Regions from separate parts of the Dethiothermospora halolimnae genome, predicted to be linked through region 1. Evidence: riboswitches for the same ligand, from Rfam matches in the RefSeq annotation. Region 1 holds a riboswitch; the other holds the start of a gene.
The links. Region 1 has a riboswitch for glycine ahead of V6137_RS16790 (PTS sugar transporter subunit IIC). Riboswitches for the same ligand answer to the same signal wherever they lie in the genome.
Positions count from the first base shown of each region.

Region 1 (10,733 bases):
TTGATAGTTATGGCTTTAGCTATGAGTATTAGAGTGTTTAATACAATATTAGTCGTAGGAATCCTAAGGGGTGGGGGAGATACATTTTTTGGATTTTTATTAGAAACCGGTAGTGTTTGGTTGATAGGTGTTCCGTTGGCATTTTTAGGGTCTTTGGTATTCAAGCTTCCCATATATTGGGTAATAGGTCTTGTATATTTAGAAGAGGTGGTAAAGGCCATAGTAGGTATACCGAGGCTCATATCTAAAAGATGGGCTAATAATGTGGTTGATCATATATAAGAAAGAAGGAGATTATATCCTTCTTTTTTTATACTTAAAAAGGAATATTTGATACTTATATAGAAATATAATAATTAGACACTCTAAATAAAAGGGAGGTATTTTCATGGAAAAGTTAAAACTAGATGATTTTATTAATTATACGTTTTTATCAGGAATTAAGTTTTCAAATAATGGGGAGTATGCTTGCTTTATAAAGCATAATACAGATTTAGAAGATAATAAATATTTATCAAATCTTTGGATTTATAATGTATCAGAGGATAAATATTTTAAGTTAACATCCTTTAATGAGGAAAGTGATTTTATATGGTTAGATGATAATGAGCATATATTATTTCCAGCAACTAGGGATAAGAAAGATAAAGAAAGAAAAAAAGAAGGGGAAGAATTCACCCAGTATTATAAGATAAATATTAATGGGGGAGAGGCTGTAAAGGCCTTTAAAATACCTAGAAGTGTAACCGGAATAAATCCAATAAATGGAAGTGAGTATCTAATCTCTGCAAGTTACAATAGTTATAATAAAGAATTAGATGGTTTAACTGAAGATGAAAAGGAAAAAGAATTAAAAAGGAGAAAAGAGGAAAAGGATTATGAAGTAATAGATGAGATACCATTTTGGGGAAATGGAAGGGGTTTCACAAATAAGGTGAGGAATAGATTATATATATATAATTCAAAGGATAATAGTATAAATGAAATAACCGATAAATACACAGGTGTTGGTAGTGTTAACCTAAATGAAGACAAAACAAAAGCTATATTTATAGCTTCAAGATATAAAAACAAAATGGAATTAACCGATGATATGTATATATATCACATCGATAAGGATAAGTTACAAAATATATCCCCATATGATAACTTTAGTTATAGTTATGCTAACTTTATAGAAAACAATATAATATTTACAGGTAGTGATATGAAAGGTTATGGAGTTAACGAAAATGAAAAATTCTATAGACTAGATTTATCTAATAAAGAAGTAGAGTGTATAACTAAAGACTTTGACCGTAGTTTGTGGAATTCAGTGGGAAGTGACTGTAGATATGGTGGTTCTCAAGTTAGAAAAGTAGATAATGGGTACTTATACTTTACAACAACTGAAGGATATATGTCATACTTAAATAGAATCAATATAAATGGTGATATAGAAAGGGTTATAGATAATAATGGAACTGTAGATGGATTTGATGTTGTAGATGGAAATATAATATATATAGGATTTAATGGAACTAACCTACAGGAGATCTATAGTAAAGATAAAAAAGTAACTGATTTTAATGATGGAATAATTAATAATAAAAATATTATAAAGCCAGAAAAGGTTACTGTTGAAAATGATGGAGTTAGTATAGATGGATGGATATTAAGACCTATAGATTTTGATAAAAATAAAAAATACCCTGCTATATTAGATATTCATGGTGGGCCAAAAACAGTATATGGGGAAATATTCTATCACGAGATGCAATGCTGGGCAAATAAAGGATATGTTGTATTTTTCTGTAATCCCAGGGGCAGTGATGGAAAGGGAAATGAATTTGCCGATATAAGGGGAAAATATGGAACAATAGACTATGATGATATAATGAAATTTACCGATTATATTCTTGATAATTATAAATTTATAGATAAAGACAATGTAGGAGTAACCGGGGGATCCTATGGAGGATTTATGACAAACTGGATTATAGGCCATACAGATAGGTTTAAAGCCGCAGCATCCCAAAGAAGTATATCAAACTGGATTTCAAAATTCTGCACCACTGATATAGGATATTATTTCGTCCATGATCAAGGGGGCTCTACACCTTGGGAAGATCAACAGAAACTTTGGGAACATTCGCCACTAAAATATGCAGATAAAGTGAAAACCCCAACACTATTCATTCACTCGGAAGAGGACTATAGATGTTGGAGTCCAGAAGGATTTCAAATGTTTACAGCATTAAAATACTTTGGTGTTGAGTCAAGGCTATGCTTATTTAAAGGGGAAAATCATGAACTAAGTAGAAGTGGAAAACCGAAACATAGGATAAGAAGATTAAAGGAAATAACAGATTGGTTTAATAGATATTTAAAAAATCAATAAATCTTTTGTATCCATAATAAATATTTATGGAGTTTTCTATTGACAAATCCTTTGTATAATCATAGAATGTTATTGCAAGATAAAACTTAATAATGGTGGGTGAAAATCATTGGAGATATCCGTTAGGGATAACCGTAGGAGAAAAAAATAAATTTATGCTAAGAATTTATTTTGAAGCTCTCAGGTCATTACAATGATTTGACACAACCCTGGAGAGACCCTTACATAAGGGCATCGACGAAGAAACTTGTTTTCTAACAAGGAAACTTTCAGATAAAAGGACAGGGAATAATAAGCATTAGTTTTACTATGCTATTATTCCCTGTCTTTTTGTATGTAAAAAAATAAAAGACTGGAGGGATATTAATGATAATTATTAAAGGAATGGGACTATTAATATTAACACTTATTTTATTTTCAGGATTTAGTTTAAAGGCACCAAAGGGAAATAAAGCAATGTCAGGCCTGGCAAATGCGGCGGTAGCAACTTTTTTAGTTGAGGCTATTCATAAATATATAAATGGAGACTTTTTAAACATAAAATTCTTGGGAGAAGTTGGAAGTGCATCGGGAAGTGTAGGGGGAATAGCAGCCACAATATTAGTATCCCTTAATATGGGGGTGAACCCTATATATGCCGTTACAGCAGGAGCGGCAATGGCAGGCTATGGAATACTTCCAGGATTTATAGCAGGATATGTGGTTGGACTAATAGGACCAATACTTGAGAAGAGGTTACCAAAGGGAGTAGATGTAATCCTAGGAGCATTATTAATAGCTCCTATAGCTAGAATAGTAGGATTTGGTTCAGCTCCAGTAGTTAACTCTACCTTAAGTAATATAGGAAATATGATAGTGGTGGCATCGGAACAATCACCCTATTTAATGGGATTTTTACTAGGGGGAATAATGAAGATGATGTGTACGTCACCATTAAGTTCTATGGCATTAACTGCAATGTTAGGACTTAGGGGATTGGCAATGGGTATCGCATCAATAGCCTGTGTAGGAGGTTCATTTACAAATGGTTTAGTATTTAAAAGACTAAAATTAGGGGACTCATCAAATGTATTGAGTGTTATGTTAGAGCCATTAACTCAAGCCGACGTTATAACCCAAAACCCAATGCCAATATATTTCTCTAACTTCATAGGAGGGGGATTGGCAGGATTGTCAGCGGCATATTTTAATATTATAAATAATGCTCCAGGAACAGCATCTCCTATTCCGGGGCTTATAGCACCCTTTGGATTTAATGATCCTAAAAGTGTAATATTTGCTATTTTCTTTGCAATAATAGGTGGAATAAGTGCTGGATTAGTTGGATCAACTATATCAATGGCAATAAGGAGCAAAAGAAAAATTACAAGGGCAGTAACATCTAAATAGTAAAACATTGAAACGATTTGGACGTTCAGTTATTGATGAATTTTTAGTAATTTGGTATTGAGCGGTTTTTAATGATTTGGTGTTAGGAGATTGTTAATAATTTAGTGTTAGGAGATTGTTAATAATTTAGTGTTAGGAGATTGTTAATAATTTAGTGTTAGGAGATTGTTAATTGTTTGGTTGTTGGGGGATTCGTAATCCCCCAACTTAAATTTACAAAGAATATTTTCAACAAAAATTAAATATCTATATAATAAACCTATTTTATTACAAATAATAAACTTTTGTTAAATATTCTGAAAAATCAACAAATACATTAGAAAAAGTTATATAATAGAGTTAGAAAAGTCAATAAATCTTCTTAGGAGGCTTGCCATTATGTTAAATGGGAAAAAAATCAGAGAGCTTAGAGTAAACCTAGGTTATACAGCTAAGGATGTTGAGACTTTAACTAAAAGTGGTAAATACCATACGTCCATATCAAAATCATATTTAGAAGAACTAGAAAGAGGAGATAAGAGGAATCCAAGTTTTACAAAGATGGAAGTCTTAGCCAATATATTATGTTGTAAATTAGATGATTTAGTTTTAAGATAAAATTCTTTAGCATTATGCTAAAGAATTTTCTGTTTTATATATGTGGAATAAAAAGCTCCATTGTGTTATAATCTTGATAGGAATTTTCAAGTAGAGGGGGAATAACCATGTTTAAATGGAGAGAGAATTTTAGTTGTAATATAAAAGAGGTTGATAAACAACATAAATACTTATTTCAATTGGGAGAAAATCTACATAATATAATAAAGACTAAAGATGGTTTAGACCATTACGATGAAATAATGGCCATATTTAAAGAACTAGAAGAATATACTATATATCACTTTGATTATGAAGAAAGGCTAATGGAAAAATATAATGTTAGTGATATAGAAGCCCATAAAGAAGAGCATAATTTATTTGTAGAAAGGATAAAAGAAATTCAAAGTCAAGATGTGGATTTGAGACAAGATAAAGTTGTTATGGATACGCTTATGTTTATAGCCGATTGGATAGAGAAACATATATTAAAGTCAGATCATAAGTATAAAGACTTTTTAAATGAAAAGGGAGTTTATTAATCAATGGCTTTGCCATTGATTTTTTTGTTAAAACACTTATTATAGATAATAGTTAATAAATAATAAACAGTAGATTAAGAACGTAGGGACTGGACATGTCCAGTCCTCCCACCGTATGAAGAGGTGGAAAAAGGGACTTATAGAGAATAGTGGAGAGATAAGAGAGGAAAGATAAAATATATATAGTTAATAGTTAACAGTTAATAGATAATAGTCAAAAGATTAAAGGTCTAGGAGGATTATATTGAAAGGGAGGATCTAATGGTTAAGAAAAATGAAGTTATAGAAATAGAAATAGAAGATGTGTTATTTCCGAATAAAGGTATAGGATACATAGATGATAGGAAGGTAATAGTTAAAAATACTATAAAAGGGCAAAAGGTAAAAGCCAGAGTAAAAAAGAAAAGAAAAAATAAAATACAGGCTAATCTTTTAGAAGTTACAGCTAAATCTCCAATAGAAAAGGAAGCGGTATGTGAACACTTTGATACCTGTGGGGGATGTTCATATCAAACTATTCCCTATGAAGAACAATTAAATATAAAATCAAATCAGGTTAATAAATTACTTAATGAAGCTGGAATAGAAGACTATGAATATTTAGGAATAGAAAGCAGCCCAAATGAGTATCAATATAGAAATAAAATGGAATTTTCCTTTGGAGATATAGAAAAAGGAGGTCCACTATCTTTAGGGATGCATCAAAGGGGAAAATTCTATGAAATAGTTACAGTGGATGGGTGTCAAATAGTAGATGAAGACTTTACTAAGGTTTTATCTACGGTACTAGAATATTTTAGAGAAAAGGAAACTCCATTTTATCATAAAAAGACCCATAAGGGAGTATTAAGACATTTAGTAGTGAGAAAGGCAATAAAAACTGGAGAATTATTAGCTAATCTAGTTACAAGTTCCCAAGAAGAATTAGACTTAACAGAGCTTATCAATAGACTTAAAGCCATAGAATATGATGGGGAGTTAAAAGGCTTTTTACATACAATAAATGATGGTCTTGCAGATGTAGTAAAAAGCGATGAAACTAAAGTTTTATATGGACAGGACTATATAACTGAAGAAATATTAGGACTTAAATTTAATATATCGGCATTTTCATTTTTTCAAACTAATTCACTAGGTGCAGAAAAGCTATATAGCATAGTTAGGGACTTTGCTGGAGATACAGATAATAAAACTATATTTGATCTATACTGTGGAACCGGAACTATAGCCCAAATAATGGCTCCAGTGGCTAAAAAGGTTATAGGTATAGAAATAGTAGAAGAAGCAGTTAAGTCAGCTAAGGACAATGCTAAGTTAAACGATTTAGATAACTGTCACTTTATAGCAGGAGATGTTATGGAAAAGGTATCAGAGATTGATGATACACCTGACCTAATAATCCTTGATCCTCCAAGGGATGGGATACATCCAAAGGCTATAAATAAAATAATAGACTTTAATCCAGAGGTATTTGTTTATGTATCCTGTAAACCAACATCCTTAGCTAGGGATTTGCCGGTATTTGTTGAGAGGGGATATGAGGTAAAGAAGGTTAAGTGCATGGATATGTTTCCCCATACACCCCACGTTGAGACCGTTTGTTTGATAGAGCGGGTTTAGAAGGATTTTTATGTTCCCTCAGACTAATAGGTTTGAGGGATTTTTATTTAAGGGTTCTATTAAAGTACGGAAAAAATGGGTATAAAATTTAAATGCCTATTAAAATAAATCGAAAATATATTGCTAGTGTATTATAGGGAGAAAGATTAAAATGACAAAACCAACTTATGATAAATACTATAAAGAGAAGAATTATTTTGGTGAACCCTATCTAGGGTTAGTGGAGTTTTTTAAAGAATATGAACCTAAAGGTAAGGTTTTAGATTTAGGATGTGGTCAAGGTAGAGATGCATTATTTTTAGGTAGATTAGGCTATACAGTAAAAGGAATCGATATTTCAAAAGTTGGTCTTGACCAAATGAATCAAATAGCTAATAATGAAAATCTAAAGGTTATAGGGGAAGTTGGAGATGTATATACTTACCCAATATCATCTGAGTATGATTTAGTGCTTCTTGATTCGATGCTGCACTTCTATAAGAGTGATATAAAGAAGGAAACTAATTTTATAAAACGTGTGGCTTCAGAATTAAAAGTTGGAGGGGTATTATGTAACTTTATGATTAAAGGTGCAAAGAGGGAAAAACATTTAAAGAGTATTCTAAAGGATATAGAAGCAGATTGGAAAATTCTAAGTGACAATTATACGGATTATCCGGAGGCAGATTCACAATTTCATATGTATATAATTAAGAAAATAAGAGGTGAAAATATGGATAGTTTATAATTAATTAGGCAGTAAAAATTTCCCCATGGTAGAATAAATAAAATGAAACTGGAGGATTATTATGCCTAGTAAAGGTAAAAAGAAAATCATTATGGTCATTTTAATATTAGCTTTATTAATAATTATAGTAATTGATCGACTTGAAAATTTTCAGGTCGCATACGACAAAGAGATGGAAATCAACTTTACCAATTTAGGTACAAATCTTTCAGGGTCTTTGTATCTACCAGATACACCGCCACCTTATGATGTAGTATTTTTTATTCATGGTGATGGACCTCAAGATAGAACTTTAAATGGAGGCTATGCCTTAATTATGAACCATTTACTAGATCAGGGGATCGCTTGTTTTTCATATGATAAAGCTGGGGTTTCTAAATCCGAGGGTAACTGGCTTAAACAAACCATGAAGGATCGCAGTAATGAAGTTGAAGCAGCCCTTAAGGTTCTAGAAAATAAGGTATCTATAGAAAAGAAAGGGGTCCTGGGATTTTCTCAAGGAGGATGGGTCATATCAGAACTTTCTAAGTCAGAGGCACCTATAGACTTTATTGTTATTGTTGGTGGAGCCATTGATTGGATGGATCAGCATATATATTATGAAACAAAAGTGGCCGAAAGAAGAGATTATACAGAAAAAGAAAAGAAAGACTATCTGTCCTATGTAAAAACTTATGATAAATTCATTGTCAAAAATGACTATAAAGGCTATGTAGATTTTGTTTTAAATCATGACTATGGAAAAACCATGAGTAAAGAGCGTTTTCACTTTGCCCATTTAAACTTAGATGCCAATGCCACTAAAGGTATAAAAACCATGACAGTTCCTTTTTTAGGTATGTTTGGGGAAAAGGATCAAAATGTGGATATTTATGAGAGCTATAAAATTTATGATGATACATTTAAAGCCATGGGCAAGGAAAACTATGAACTTTATATTTTTCCAGATGCCACCCATGAACTATTAAAAAGTAAGTATCAAGACAAGGAACACCTTCTTTTACTCCACAGTTTTCTTATTGGGGAAAAGATATATACAAGGGAGTTTTTAGATACTTTAAGCAACTGGATAAAAGGGTTGCCTTAGAAAGGGATTTGTAGGAATATTTTCTGTAACCATTTCATCTTTAAATATTGAAGAGGCAGTATATAACATGATGCAGGGCAAGGTGATGGAGAAAATATTATAATATAAAAGGTGTTTATAGTTAAAGTTGTCTTTGACAGTTTATAAATTCTAAACTTTGTGTTTCAGGATATATATATTAGAAAATCAAGGAAAAATCAGTTTACAGGAGTTATAAAAAGTGATATAATTAAGAAAATTCTGAAGGAGGAAAGTAAGTTATGAAACCAGTTAATTGCTAATATTAATTTATTTGAAATTAATATATATTTTATAATGAGTTTAAATTTGCCTAATTATAGTTAGGTTTTATTGTTATGCTCTTTATGGAATAAGGCAATTTAGAAGGTAACTTACTTTACTGAAATTCAAGTTTATAATTTATAAGAGATTCTAAATAACTTAAGGTCAAAATATAATGGTATAATAGTATGTTGTTATTCATACATATACTCTTACTTGAGAGGATTTTGGATAGATTATAATACTAATTGATTATTTTAGACTGTAAGAAGAAACTATCTTCTTATGGTCTTTTTTTATTCTTAAATTTAGGCATTCGGAAAAAATAATAAGTCAGTATGCTAGTCTATTTTGCATTATACTGCGTCGGCAGAACACGCTGATAGTCCACTATCAACGAATTCTACCTCCTTGTCTAATACAAAATATCCGTCGTATCTTTGACTTATTATTTTCTTCCCAACACCTTAACAGTAATAAATACCTTCTTCGCCTATCTGTAAATAGCATTATTTAAATTATGGATGAAAGAAGGTGTTAATATGCATGAATTATCATTAGACGGTGTGAAAAAATATATGGATGCAACCCTTGTTCTTAGGAATGTTTCATTTCAAGTTAGTGAAGGAGAAAGAGTAGGCATTATAGGCCAAAATGGAGGTGGCAAGACTACGATTCTTAAGTTAATTGCAGGCATCATAAAACTTAGACATTGTATAGGGTATCCCTATGCCCCGATACCTCCTGGATATGATGAGGGTTGGGTTAAGATTTCAAAGGGTACCAGATGTGCTTATCTTGAGCAAATGCCTGAATATCCAGAGGGTATAAAGGTGATTGAAGTTTTAAAGATGGCTTTTAAAGAGATCTGTAGTATAGAAAAAGAAATGCGACAATTAGAAGAAAAGATGAAGGTGGTAACAGATAATCACCTTGAAAAAGCTTTAAAGAGATATAGTCATTTAATGGAGTTATATAAGATAAAGGGTGGCTATGATACCGAGGAAAAGTTAAGTAGGATTATCACCGGACTTAATTTTGATAAAAGTTTTTTAAATAAGGATTTTAGTGTGTTAAGTGAAGGTGAAAAAATAAGAGTAATTTTAGGGAAACTTTTGATTGATAATCCAGACGTATTACTTTTAGACGAGCCTACAAACCATCTAGATATGGAGTCTATTCAGTGGCTTGAAAGTTATCTTCGTAGTTATGATGGGATTGTAATTGCTGTTTCCCATGATAGATACTTTTTAGACAATGTAGTAAATAAGATTATAGAAATAGAGGATAAGGAGGCCATAACCTACAATGGGAATTATTCTTCTTATTTACGCCAAAAGGAAGAAAATATGAGAATACAATATGAACACTTTAGAGAACAGAAAAAGAAGATAAATTCCATGGAAAATAAAATAAAAAAACTAAGAGATTGGGCCATGAGGGCTGATAATAATAAGTTCTTTAGAAGAGCAGCAAGCATAAAAATAAAGCTTGATAAAATGGATAGAGTGGACAAACCAATTTTTCAAAAACGGAATATGAAACTTAATATCGAAACTACCCATAGATCGGGAAAAGAAACCGTCAAGGCAATTGGGCTATCTAAAAAATTTAAAGATAAAGTGATTTTTAGGGATGCAGATTTGATGGTTCGTTTTGGTGAAAGGGTCGCCCTAATTGGTCCCAATGGTAGTGGAAAGACAACTTTTTTAAAGATGCTGCTAGGCAAGGAAAAGCCAGATGAAGGACTTGTGAAATTAGGGGCTAGTGTATCACCAGCCTATTTACCCCAACAAATTACTTTTTCAAATGAAGAGCTTACTATACTGGAATGCTTTAGGGAAGATATTTTTATACCTGAAGGGGAAGCACGGGAATACCTATCTAAATACATGTTTTATGGAAAAGATGTATTTAAAAAGTTAAAACACTTGTCAGGGGGAGAAAAGATAAGGCTAAAGCTTGCCCAACTTTTATACAAAGATATAAATCTATTAATATTAGATGAACCTACAAATCATCTAGATATTGACTCCATTGAGACATTTGAAGAAGCTTTAGAAGATTTTAATGGTACTATACTTTTTATATCCCATGACAGATATTTTATCAATAAAGTGTCTGAAAGGG
Region 1 covers NZ_JBAKFX010000054.1:13,972-24,704, reverse strand. The annotation lists gene V6137_RS16800 (MATE family efflux transporter) at 1-282, shown strand, start outside; gene V6137_RS16795 (alpha/beta hydrolase family protein) at 389-2,380, shown strand; glycine riboswitch at 2,580-2,675, shown strand; gene V6137_RS16790 (PTS sugar transporter subunit IIC) at 2,747-3,769, shown strand; gene V6137_RS16785 (helix-turn-helix domain-containing protein) at 4,148-4,366, shown strand; gene V6137_RS16780 (bacteriohemerythrin) at 4,474-4,887, shown strand; gene rlmD (23S rRNA (uracil(1939)-C(5))-methyltransferase RlmD) at 5,149-6,507, shown strand; gene V6137_RS16770 (class I SAM-dependent methyltransferase) at 6,659-7,234, shown strand; gene V6137_RS16765 (alpha/beta hydrolase family protein) at 7,296-8,321, shown strand; gene abc-f (ribosomal protection-like ABC-F family protein) at 9,146-10,733, shown strand, end outside.

Region 2 (10,733 bases), on a different contig from region 1:
GGCGAATTTATAGGGCTTATAGGCCATACAGGATCAGGAAAATCAACATTGATACAACATTTAAATGGTTTATTAAAACCTACATCAGGAAGTATAATTATAAATGATTTTGATATAACAGAAAAAAAGGTAAAATTAAAGAAGATAAGAGAAAAAGTAGGGTTAGTATTTCAATATCCAGAGCATCAGTTATTTGAAGAAACGGTCTATAAAGACATTGGATTTGGACCTAAGAATTTAGGTCTTAATAAGAATGACATAGAAAAGAGAATAAAGGAATCTATGGAACTGGTGGGACTTGATTATAACCTAAAGGATCGATCCCCATTTGAATTAAGCGGAGGTCAAAGAAGAAGGGTTGCCATTGCAGGTGTTTTAGCCATGAAGCCAGATATACTAATATTAGATGAACCTGCAGCAGGGTTAGATCCCAAAGGTAGAGATGAGATACTTGGTCAGATTGAAAGTTTATATAAAAATAATGATATTACTATAATATTAGTTTCCCATAGCATGGAGGATGTTGCTAAATTAGTTAATAGATTGATAGTTATGCATAATGGTAAGATTAAAATGGATGGTAGCCCAAGGGAAATATTTAAAAGAATATATAAACTTGAAGAAGTGGGTTTAGCAGTTCCCCAGATTACTTATTTTATGAGGGCTTTGAAAAATAAGTTTAGTGATATAAAAGATGATATAATAACTGTGGATGAGGCTAAGGAAGAAATACTAAAATATTTAAGGGGAAATAGACATGATTAAAGATATAACCATAGGACAATATTTTCCAGGAGACACAGTGGTTCATAAATTAGATCCTAGGATGAAAATAATAGTAACTTTTATATTTATAATATCACTATTTTTTATAAATGATTTTCTACCATATCTTTTTATAGTTACCTTTATGGTTACCACTATTTTGTTATCAAAGATACCTATAAAATATATTTTTAAAGGTCTAAAACCAATAATGATTATTATACTTATAACCTTTGTTATAAACCTGTTTGTTACAGATGGAAAAACATTATTAGAAATAGGTCCAGTGGATATTACAGAAGAAGGATTATATAAAGCAGTTTTTATGGCATTAAGACTGGTATTTCTAATAACAGGCACTTCATTATTGACCCTTACTACATCCCCTATTTCATTAACTGATGGCATAGAACACTTATTAAATCCATTTAAGCGGATAGGAGTACCGGCTCATGAATTGGCAATGATGATGACAATAGCTTTAAGGTTTATACCTACACTATTAGAAGAAACAGATAAAATAATGAAGGCTCAAATGGCAAGGGGAGCTGATTTTGAAAGTGGTAATATTTTAAATAGAGCTAAGAGTTTAGTACCCCTTTTAGTACCCCTATTTGTAAGTGCCTTTAGACGGGCTGACGAACTTGCCATGGCTATGGAGGCAAGATGCTATAGGGGAGGAGAAAATAGAACTAGAATGAAGCAATTGAAGCTAGAGAAAAGGGATTATATTTCCCTAGGGGTAGCTTTAATCTTGCTAATTGGAATAATAATATATAGGGTGTAATGTTATGAGAAATATAAAACTTACAATACAATATGATGGTACAAACTATTATGGTTGGCAAATACAACCTAATGTTGTAACGGTGCAACAGAAGGTTCAAGATGCTATCATAAAGATTACTAAGGAAAAAATTAAAATACATGGTGCTGGTAGAACAGATAGGGGAGTCCATGGCTTAGGGCAGACGGCAAGCTTTTATACTAACTCCAATATACCAGCGGATAAAATAAAGTTTGCATTAAACAGTATGTTACCCGATGATATAGCTATTATAGATTCACAGGATATGGACAAAAATTTCCATGCTAGATATAGTGCAAAGGGTAAGATATATAAATATAGGATATATAATAATAAAATAAGAAGTCCAATATTTAGAAATTATTCTTATCATGTGCCATATGATATTAATTATGATAAAATGAAGAAGGCATCTGAGTACTTTTTAGGAGAACATGACTTTATAGCTTTTATGGCCTCTGGAAGTAAAGTGAAGGATACATTTAGGGAAATATATGATATAAATTTTGAAAAAAGGGACAATATTATAGATATAACCTTTAAAGGAAATGGATTTTTATATAATATGGTAAGAATAATAGTTGGAACATTATTGGACGTGGGAAAGGGTAAAATAGAAGGTAAAGAAATCCTCCACATTATAAAATCTAAGAACCGAAATAATGCTGGACCCACTGCAAAACCCCAAGGTCTGTATCTTAAAAAGGTATTATATTAAATTAATAATTAATTCCTTGACACACTTGGCACATTGTATTAAAATAGAAACATGTGTTATGCTATTAAAAATCCACTAGCCCCGGGTTTTTAACATATAGATAAATTTTTCCAATTGGAATAAGGAGGGAAATGGATTGAAAAGCTTTATAGCCAAACCAAGAGAAATTGAAAGAAAATGGTATGTAATAGACGCAGAAGGAAAGACATTAGGTAGACTTGCAAGTGAAGTTGCCAAGATATTAAGAGGGAAGCATAAGCCAACTTATACTCCTCATGTTGATACAGGAGACTTTGTAATAATTTTAAATGCTGAAAAAGTTGTTGTATCAGGTAAGAAAGCAAATCAAAAAACTTATAAATATCATACTGGATATGCAGGTGGTTTAAGAGAAATACCTTACAAGAGAATGCTAGCTGAAAAACCTGAAAAGGTATTTGAATTAGCAGTTAAGGGAATGCTTCCTAAGAATAGTTTAGGAAGAAAAATGATTAAAAAATTAAAAGTATACAGAGGATCTGAGCATAATCATGAAGCTCAAAAGCCTGAAGTTTACGAAATATAATAGTTCAGGAAGGGAGGACTGGAAGTGGCTAAGATACAATATTATGGAACAGGAAGAAGAAAGAAATCTGTAGCTAGGGTAAGACTAGTTCCAGGTAACGGAAACATCACTGTAAATAAAAGAGATTTAGATGTTTACTTTAACTTTGATACGTTAAAGGCAACTGTAAAGGAACCGCTAAATATTACTGATACATTAGACAAATATGATGTAATAGTAAATGTTAATGGTGGTGGATTTACAGGTCAAGCAGGAGCTATAAGACATGGAATATCAAGAGCATTATTAAAAGCTGACGGTGAGTTAAGACCTGTACTTAAAAAAGCTGGTTTCTTAACTAGAGACCCAAGAATGAAGGAAAGAAAGAAGTATGGTCTAAAGAAAGCAAGACGTGCTCCACAATTCTCAAAAAGATAGTTATATTTTATCAAAAACGCCGGTATATACCGGCGTTTTTTTTGTTATGGTCTCACCAACTCCCTGCACCTTACATTCTGTACGGAATAAAGAAGCACCAACGGAATTTTTTAGTTGCTGGGGGATTCGTAATCCCACAGCTCATTGAAAATACAGTCTTTGGTATAATAGTTCTTCTAGAAGAAGCCCTATATATGTTTATGTTTTCACCAATTCCCTGCACTTTGTCCTCTGTACTCTGTACAGAATAAAGAAGCACTAAAGGTGACTTTGTTCTTTTTTTGTAATATGGACAACATTCCAACTAATAGTATTAATATATGAATAAACATAGGGGGAGTGTTATGAGGGTAATATTCATAAAAAAGGCTCATGTTTTAATTTTCCTATTAGTAATAATAGGATTGATAATATTCTTTTTAGGATATAATAAGGTCCAACCTACTTTTAATTTATCAATAACTGATAAAGTGATAGTAATAGACCCAGGACATGGAGGTGTGGATCCAGGGGCTTTAGCTAAGGATGGAACGGAAGAGGAAGATATTAATCTTAGTATTTCATTAAGGTTAAAAAAACTATTAGAACAGGCAGGATGTAAAGTAATCATGACTAGAGATAAGGATGAAGGGTTATATACAGAAAAATCAAAGAGTTATAATCAAAAGAAGAATGAAGATTTGAGAAATAGGAGGATAATGACAAACGATATAAACCCCGACTTGTTTATAACTATACACTTAAATAGTTTTGGTCAGAGTAAATACTATGGAGCCCAAACCTTTTATCAGAAGGGGAGTGAAGAGGGAAAAGCACTTGCTAAAATAATACAAGAAGAATTAAAAAAAATATTAGATAATAATAATAAAAGAATGTGCCAATCTACAAATAGTGTATATTTACTACGGGAAGTAAAAGCTACGGCTATATTAGTAGAATGTGGATTTTTATCTAATCCCGATGAGCTTAGACTACTAAAAAGTGATGAGTATCAGCAAAAAATAGCAAGGGGAATATATATAGCTATAGTAAGATATTATAACTAGAGATTGAAGGGATAGTTGTTAATAATTTATTGTGGATAAGTTTTAAAAATGTGGAAAACTAATATTATGTAAATTTGAAATTGCTACAATACAGTTGATAACAGTGGTGTTGAGTTTACATAAAGTTATCCACTGTAGATTGTGGATTATGTGGATAACGTGGATAACTAAAGGAAAAGGTTAACATGATTATTTCATATAACCTTTGTTATAAATCTATAATAATAAATAATGATATATATAACAGTTACTTATAATGTATTGAATTTTTTGAAAATTTTAATATAATATAGTTATAAATTAATAATAACCAGATGATAATAACGAGAGATGCCCAACAGGGAGCCGAAGGAGCAATATATGTATAGCATATAGAAACTTTCAGGCAAAAGAATCGTTATTTGATGGCCCTCTGGAAAGTTCTAGAGAACACCGTAGGAGCAATACACTTTATTAAAGTGTTTAGAATCTCTCAGGTAAATTACAGAGGAATAGGACAGTATACTCTAATTGGGGTATATTGTCTTATTCCTCTTTTTTATACGTAAAAAACCAATATTATGCTTGAAGGAGTGATATTATGAGAACGTCTTTATATAATGAACATGTAAACTTAAAGGGTAAAATTATAGACTTTGCTGGATGGGAGTTACCTATCCAGTATGAGGGACTTGTTGTAGAACATAATACAGTTAGGGATAGTGCGGGGCTCTTTGATGTTTCCCATATGGGAGAAATAGAGATAAAGGGCAATGATGCATTGGAGTTTGTGAACCGTATTATAACTAATAATGTTAAGGATTTAGATGATAATCAGGTAGCATACAGTCTTATGTGTTATGAAGATGGGGGAATAGTAGACGATTTATTAGCCTATAAGATATCACAGAAACACTTTCTATTGGTTGTAAATGCAGCAAATATAGATAAAGATTTTAAATGGATTCTAGAAAATAAAAAAGATTATGATATAGAGATATCAAATATTTCTGATAGCATGGGGCAATTGGCACTACAGGGACCTAAAGCAGAAGAGATACTTGAAAAAATAAGTGATACAGACTTATCAACAATAAAGTTTTTCCGTTTTAATAGGGAAGTACTAATAAATAATAAAAAATGTTTAGTATCAAGAACAGGATATACAGGAGAAGATGGATTTGAAATATATACAGACCCAGATAATCTAGTGGGTATATGGAATGAAATATTAAAGGCAGGAGAGGAATATAGTATAAAACCTATAGGCCTTGGAGCTAGAGATACCCTTAGATTTGAAGCTACATTACCCTTATATGGTCATGAGATATCAAAGAATATAACACCATTAGAAGCAGGGTTAGGATTTTTTGTTAAGTTAGATAAAGATGACTTTATTGGAAAAGAAGCTTTAGTTAAAGAGAAACAAGAAGGACTTAAAAGGAAACTTGTAGGTTTTGAAATGAAGGGAAGGGGAATACCTAGGGAACAATATGATGTTTTATATGATGATAAAAAGATAGGTTTTGTTACAACAGGATATTTCTCACCTACATTAAAGAAAAATATAGGGTTAGCTATGGTAGATAGTAATTATTCAAAAATAGGAACAGATATAGATATAAAAATAAGAAAAAAGGCTGTTAAAGCTGAAATTATAAGTAAAAGGTTCTTAAGTAAAAATTATAAAAAATAGGAGGAATTAAAAAATGAAAATTTTAAAGGGATTATTATATACAAAGGATCATGAATGGATAAAAGTAGAAGGAGACAATGCATATATAGGAATAACAGATTTTGCCCAAAACTCACTGGGAGATATTGTTTTTGTAGATTTACCAGAGGAAGATGATGAGTTTGATAGAGAAGAGGAATATGGAGTTATTGAATCAGTAAAGGCAGCATCGGATTCTTTTATGCCAATAGGAGGGACTGTATTAGAAGTAAATCAAGATGTTTTAGATAGTCCAGAAGCAATAAATGCTGATCCCTATGGAAACTGGTTTATGTTAATCAAGATTTCAGATAAATCCCAGTTAGATGATTTGATGTCCCCAGAGGAATATGAAGATTTCTGTGAAAAGGAGAGATAAATATGCATAAATATATACCTACAACTAAAAAAGATAAAGAGGAAATGCTAAAGGAAATTGGATGTGAAAGTGTAGATAGATTATTTGATGATATTCCTGAAGACGTTAAATTTAAAGGAGATCTTAATATAGGAAATTCATTATCTGAATTAGAGATAAGAAAACATATGGGAAATCTTAGTTCCAAGAATAAAACAATAAATGACTTGACGTGCTTTTTAGGGGCAGGTGCTTATGATCATTATATACCCTCTGTTGTAGATCATGTTATATCAAGATCTGAATTTTATACAGCATATACTCCATATCAAGCTGAAATAAGTCAAGGAACCCTTCAGACCATATTTGAGTTTCAAAGCTTAATATGTAACTTAACAGGGATGGATGTAGCTAATGCTTCAGTTTATGATGGAGCAACTGCCATAGCTGAAGGGGCCATAACTGCAGTTTTAAGTACAAGAAAAAATGAAATAGTTATTTCAAAAACTGTTCACCCAGAATATAGAAAGGTTTTAAAGACATATGCAAAGGCTCAAGACTTAGATGTTATAGAGGTTGATGACGATAATGGAACCACGGATATAGATAAACTAAAAGAAAGTGTTAGTGATAATACTGCAGCAGTAATAGTACAGCATCCAAACTTTTTTGGGTTGTTAGAAGATGTAGAGGAAATAGAAAAGATAACCCATAGCGCTAAGAAAGCTAAGTTTATGGTAAGTGTTGATCCTATATCATTAGGTATATTAAAGTCTCCAGGAGAGTACGGAGCAGATATTGTTGTTGGGGAAGGCCAATCCCTAGGAAACAACCTAAACTTTGGAGGACCATATCTTGGCTTTATGGCAACAACTAAAAAGCTTATGAGAAAGCTTCCAGGCAGGATTGTAGGGGAAACAAAGGATAAAGACGGTAATAGGGCCTTTGTTCTTACTTTACAGGCAAGGGAACAACATATAAGAAGAGAAAAGGCTACGTCTAATATATGCTCTAATCAGGCATTAAATGCCTTAGCAGCTACGGTATATTTAACTGCTTTAGGGAAAAAGGGAATAAGAGAAGTGGCAGTAAATTCAGCTAAAAATGCCCATTATGCCTTTGATAAAATAACTGAATCAGGAAAATATAAACCACTATTTAACAAACCCTTTTTCAAAGAATTCCCTATAACAAGTGATGTACCAAGTGATAAGTTAAATAGTGAACTATTAGAGAATAATATTTTAGGAGGATATAAGCTAGGTAAAGATTATCCCCAATATAGTAATTCCACTTTATATTGCGTTACAGAAAAGAGGACTAAAGAAGAAATTGATAAATTATCTGAAGTATTGGAGGGGATAAAATGAAAAAGTATAATAAGCTAGTATTTGAGATATCAAAACCGGGTAGAGTGGGATACTCATTACCTGAAAATGAAATAGATTTAGATATTGAAGATATAATACCAAAGAGTCACATAAGAAAAGAAGAAGCAAACTTACCAGAGGTTAGTGAGTCAGAGCTAATGAGACATTTTACCCTTTTATCAAATAAAAACTATGGTGTGGACACAGGATTTTATCCCCTTGGTTCGTGTACAATGAAATATAATCCTAAGATAAATGAAGATATGGCAAGGCTAGAAGGATTTATAGATATACATCCATATCAACCGGAAGAGACGGTACAGGGTGCATTAGAGCTTATGTATGACCTAAATGAAAAGCTATCAGAGATAACAGGTATGGATAAAATGAGTTTACAACCTGCGGCAGGTGCCCATGGAGAATTGGCAGGACTTATGATTATAAAGGCTTACCACGATAAAAATGGCAATAGTGAAAGGAAAAAGATAATAGTACCGGATTCAGCCCATGGAACCAATCCAGCCAGTGCTAAAGCTGTGGGATTTGATGTAGTAGAAGTTAAATCAAATTCTAAGGGTCTGGTGGATATAGATAGTTTAAAGAATGTATTAGATGATGAAGTGGCAGGGCTTATGCTTACAAATCCCAATACTTTAGGGTTATTTGAAAAGGATATCATAGAAATTTCAAAATTAGTCCATGAAGCAGGAGGTCTTCTTTATTATGATGGGGCCAATACAAATGCCATAATGGGAATAACAAGACCGGGAGATATGGGATTTGATATAGTTCATCTAAATCTTCACAAAACCTTCACAACGCCCCACGGAGGCGGAGGTCCAGGAAGTGGCCCTATAGGGGTTAAAAATGAATTAATAGAATTTTTACCAACACCAATAATAGAGAAAGATAATGATATATTTACCCTTGATTATGATAAACCAAGTTCAATAGGTAAAATAAAGAGCTTTTACGGACATTTCCAAACTTTAGTAAGGGCATTGACATATATATTGACAATGGGATCAGAAGGCCTTAAAAAAGTTAGTGAGACGGCAGTTTTAAATGCCAATTATTTAATGAATAAACTAAAGGAATACTATCATTTACCAGTAGATGACATATGTAAGCACGAGTTTGTATTAGGTGGTTTAAAAGAAAATAATATAGAAGTATCCACTCTAGACATAGCTAAAAGACTATTAGACCTAGGTTATCATCCACCAACTATATATTTCCCCCTTATCATAAATGAAGCTATGATGATAGAACCTACGGAAACCGAAAGCAAAGAGACCCTTGATAGATTTGTAGAAACCATGATACAAATTGCTAAGGAAGCTAAAGAAAACCCAAGCTTATTAAAAGAAGCACCTATAACTACAGAAATAAGACGGGTAGATGAAGCTCAAGCTGCTAGAAATCCAGTTTTAAAATGGGAGAACAAATAGAAGAAACCGTGGAATGAAATCTACACTACAATTGTTAGCTGTGGATGATAATGAACTATGTAGAGACTTGGCATGCCCAGGCTGATTGTTGGAGAGTTATATTCAGTTTAGTTCTTGGGGAATTAAACTAAGCTTAGTTGTTGGGGGATTCGTAATCCCCCAACTATAACATATATTAAAACATTACCCTAAAATTAGCACTTATATATATATTAATAATAAATAGGAAGGTGATATAATGGAAAGGGATATAGTGATAATCGGCGGAGGTCCCGGTGGATATGTTGCTGCAATAAAAGCAGCTCAACTGGGGAATAAGGTAACATTAGTTGAGTCGGATAGAATAGGGGGTACATGTTTAAATTGGGGTTGTATACCCACTAAAGCACTATATAAAAATGCAGAAATAATAAAAACCCTTAAAAATATAGACCAATTTGGTATAAGCATAGAGGGTTTTAAGATAGATATGGAAAAAATTCATAAAAGAAAAGATGATGTTGTTGGTAAACTTGTTAATGGAATAGAACAAGTTCTATCATCCTATGATATTGAAACAATAGATGGCATTGGAAGTCTAAAGGACAGAAATAGGGTTTTAGTTAGATTAAATAATGGAGAAGAAAGAGAAATATCAACTAAAAATATTATTATTGCAACAGGTTCTAAACCCTCTGTACCTCCTATTAAAGGAGTGGATTTAGATGGTGTTCATACCAGTGACTACTTTATAAACAGTAGAGAAATCCCTAAAAGATTGGCAATAGTAGGTGGAGGAGTAATAGGTCTTGAATTTGCTAATATATATAATGAACTAGGCTCTACAGTTACCATATTAGGAAGTGAGATAATAAAAAATGTTGATAAGGATATATCTAAAAGGATGGCTTCTTATCTAAAAAGAAATAAAATAAAATTAGCTTTAAAAACTAGGGCTAAAGAAATACGAAAAGAAGATGGGGAACTAATAGTTGTTGGAGATAAAAAAGGTAAAGAGATAACTACTAAAGCAGACTCAGTATTATTAGCAGTTGGAAGGAAACCTGTTCTTGAAGGATTGAACCTGGATAATGTGGGAGTAGAATATGATAAATATGGAATAAAGGTTGATGATCACTTTAGAACTAATATTGATAATATTTATGCCATAGGGGATGTTATCGGTGGAGTTATGTTAGCCCATGTTGCATCCCATGAAGGGATCATAGCTGTGGAAAAAATAATGGGTATAGAAAAGGATATAGATCATGACATAGTTCCAGCATGCATATTTGTTTCACCGGAGATAGCCCAAGTTGGATTAACAGAGGAAAAAGCTAAAGAAAAGGGAATAGATTATAAAAAAAGTAAGTTTATGATTGGTGCCAATGGAAAGGCTTTAGCAATGGGTGAAACTCAAGGGATGGTGAAAGTTTTATCAAAAGGAGAAGATAATACCATAATAGGTGTTCATATAATGGGCCCCCATGCTTCTAGTTTAATCCATGAGGGAGCCCTTGCGGTATATAATAAACTAAATGTAAAGGATATAGAACATACTAT
Region 2 covers NZ_JBAKFX010000001.1:143,143-153,875, reverse strand. The annotation lists gene V6137_RS00740 (energy-coupling factor transporter ATPase) at 1-765, shown strand, start outside; gene V6137_RS00735 (energy-coupling factor transporter transmembrane component T family protein) at 758-1,552, shown strand; gene truA (tRNA pseudouridine(38-40) synthase TruA) at 1,557-2,291, shown strand; gene rplM (50S ribosomal protein L13) at 2,428-2,856, shown strand; gene rpsI (30S ribosomal protein S9) at 2,881-3,273, shown strand; gene cwlD (N-acetylmuramoyl-L-alanine amidase CwlD) at 3,618-4,319, shown strand; glycine riboswitch at 4,634-4,726, shown strand; glycine riboswitch at 4,729-4,809, shown strand; gene gcvT (glycine cleavage system aminomethyltransferase GcvT) at 4,900-5,994, shown strand; gene gcvH (glycine cleavage system protein GcvH) at 6,008-6,391, shown strand; gene gcvPA (aminomethyl-transferring glycine dehydrogenase subunit GcvPA) at 6,394-7,740, shown strand; gene gcvPB (aminomethyl-transferring glycine dehydrogenase subunit GcvPB) at 7,737-9,191, shown strand; gene lpdA (dihydrolipoyl dehydrogenase) at 9,430-10,733, shown strand, end outside.
Region 2: linked by a shared signal. The riboswitch ahead of gcvT (glycine cleavage system aminomethyltransferase GcvT) and the one ahead of V6137_RS16790 (PTS sugar transporter subunit IIC) in region 1 are both predicted to bind glycine.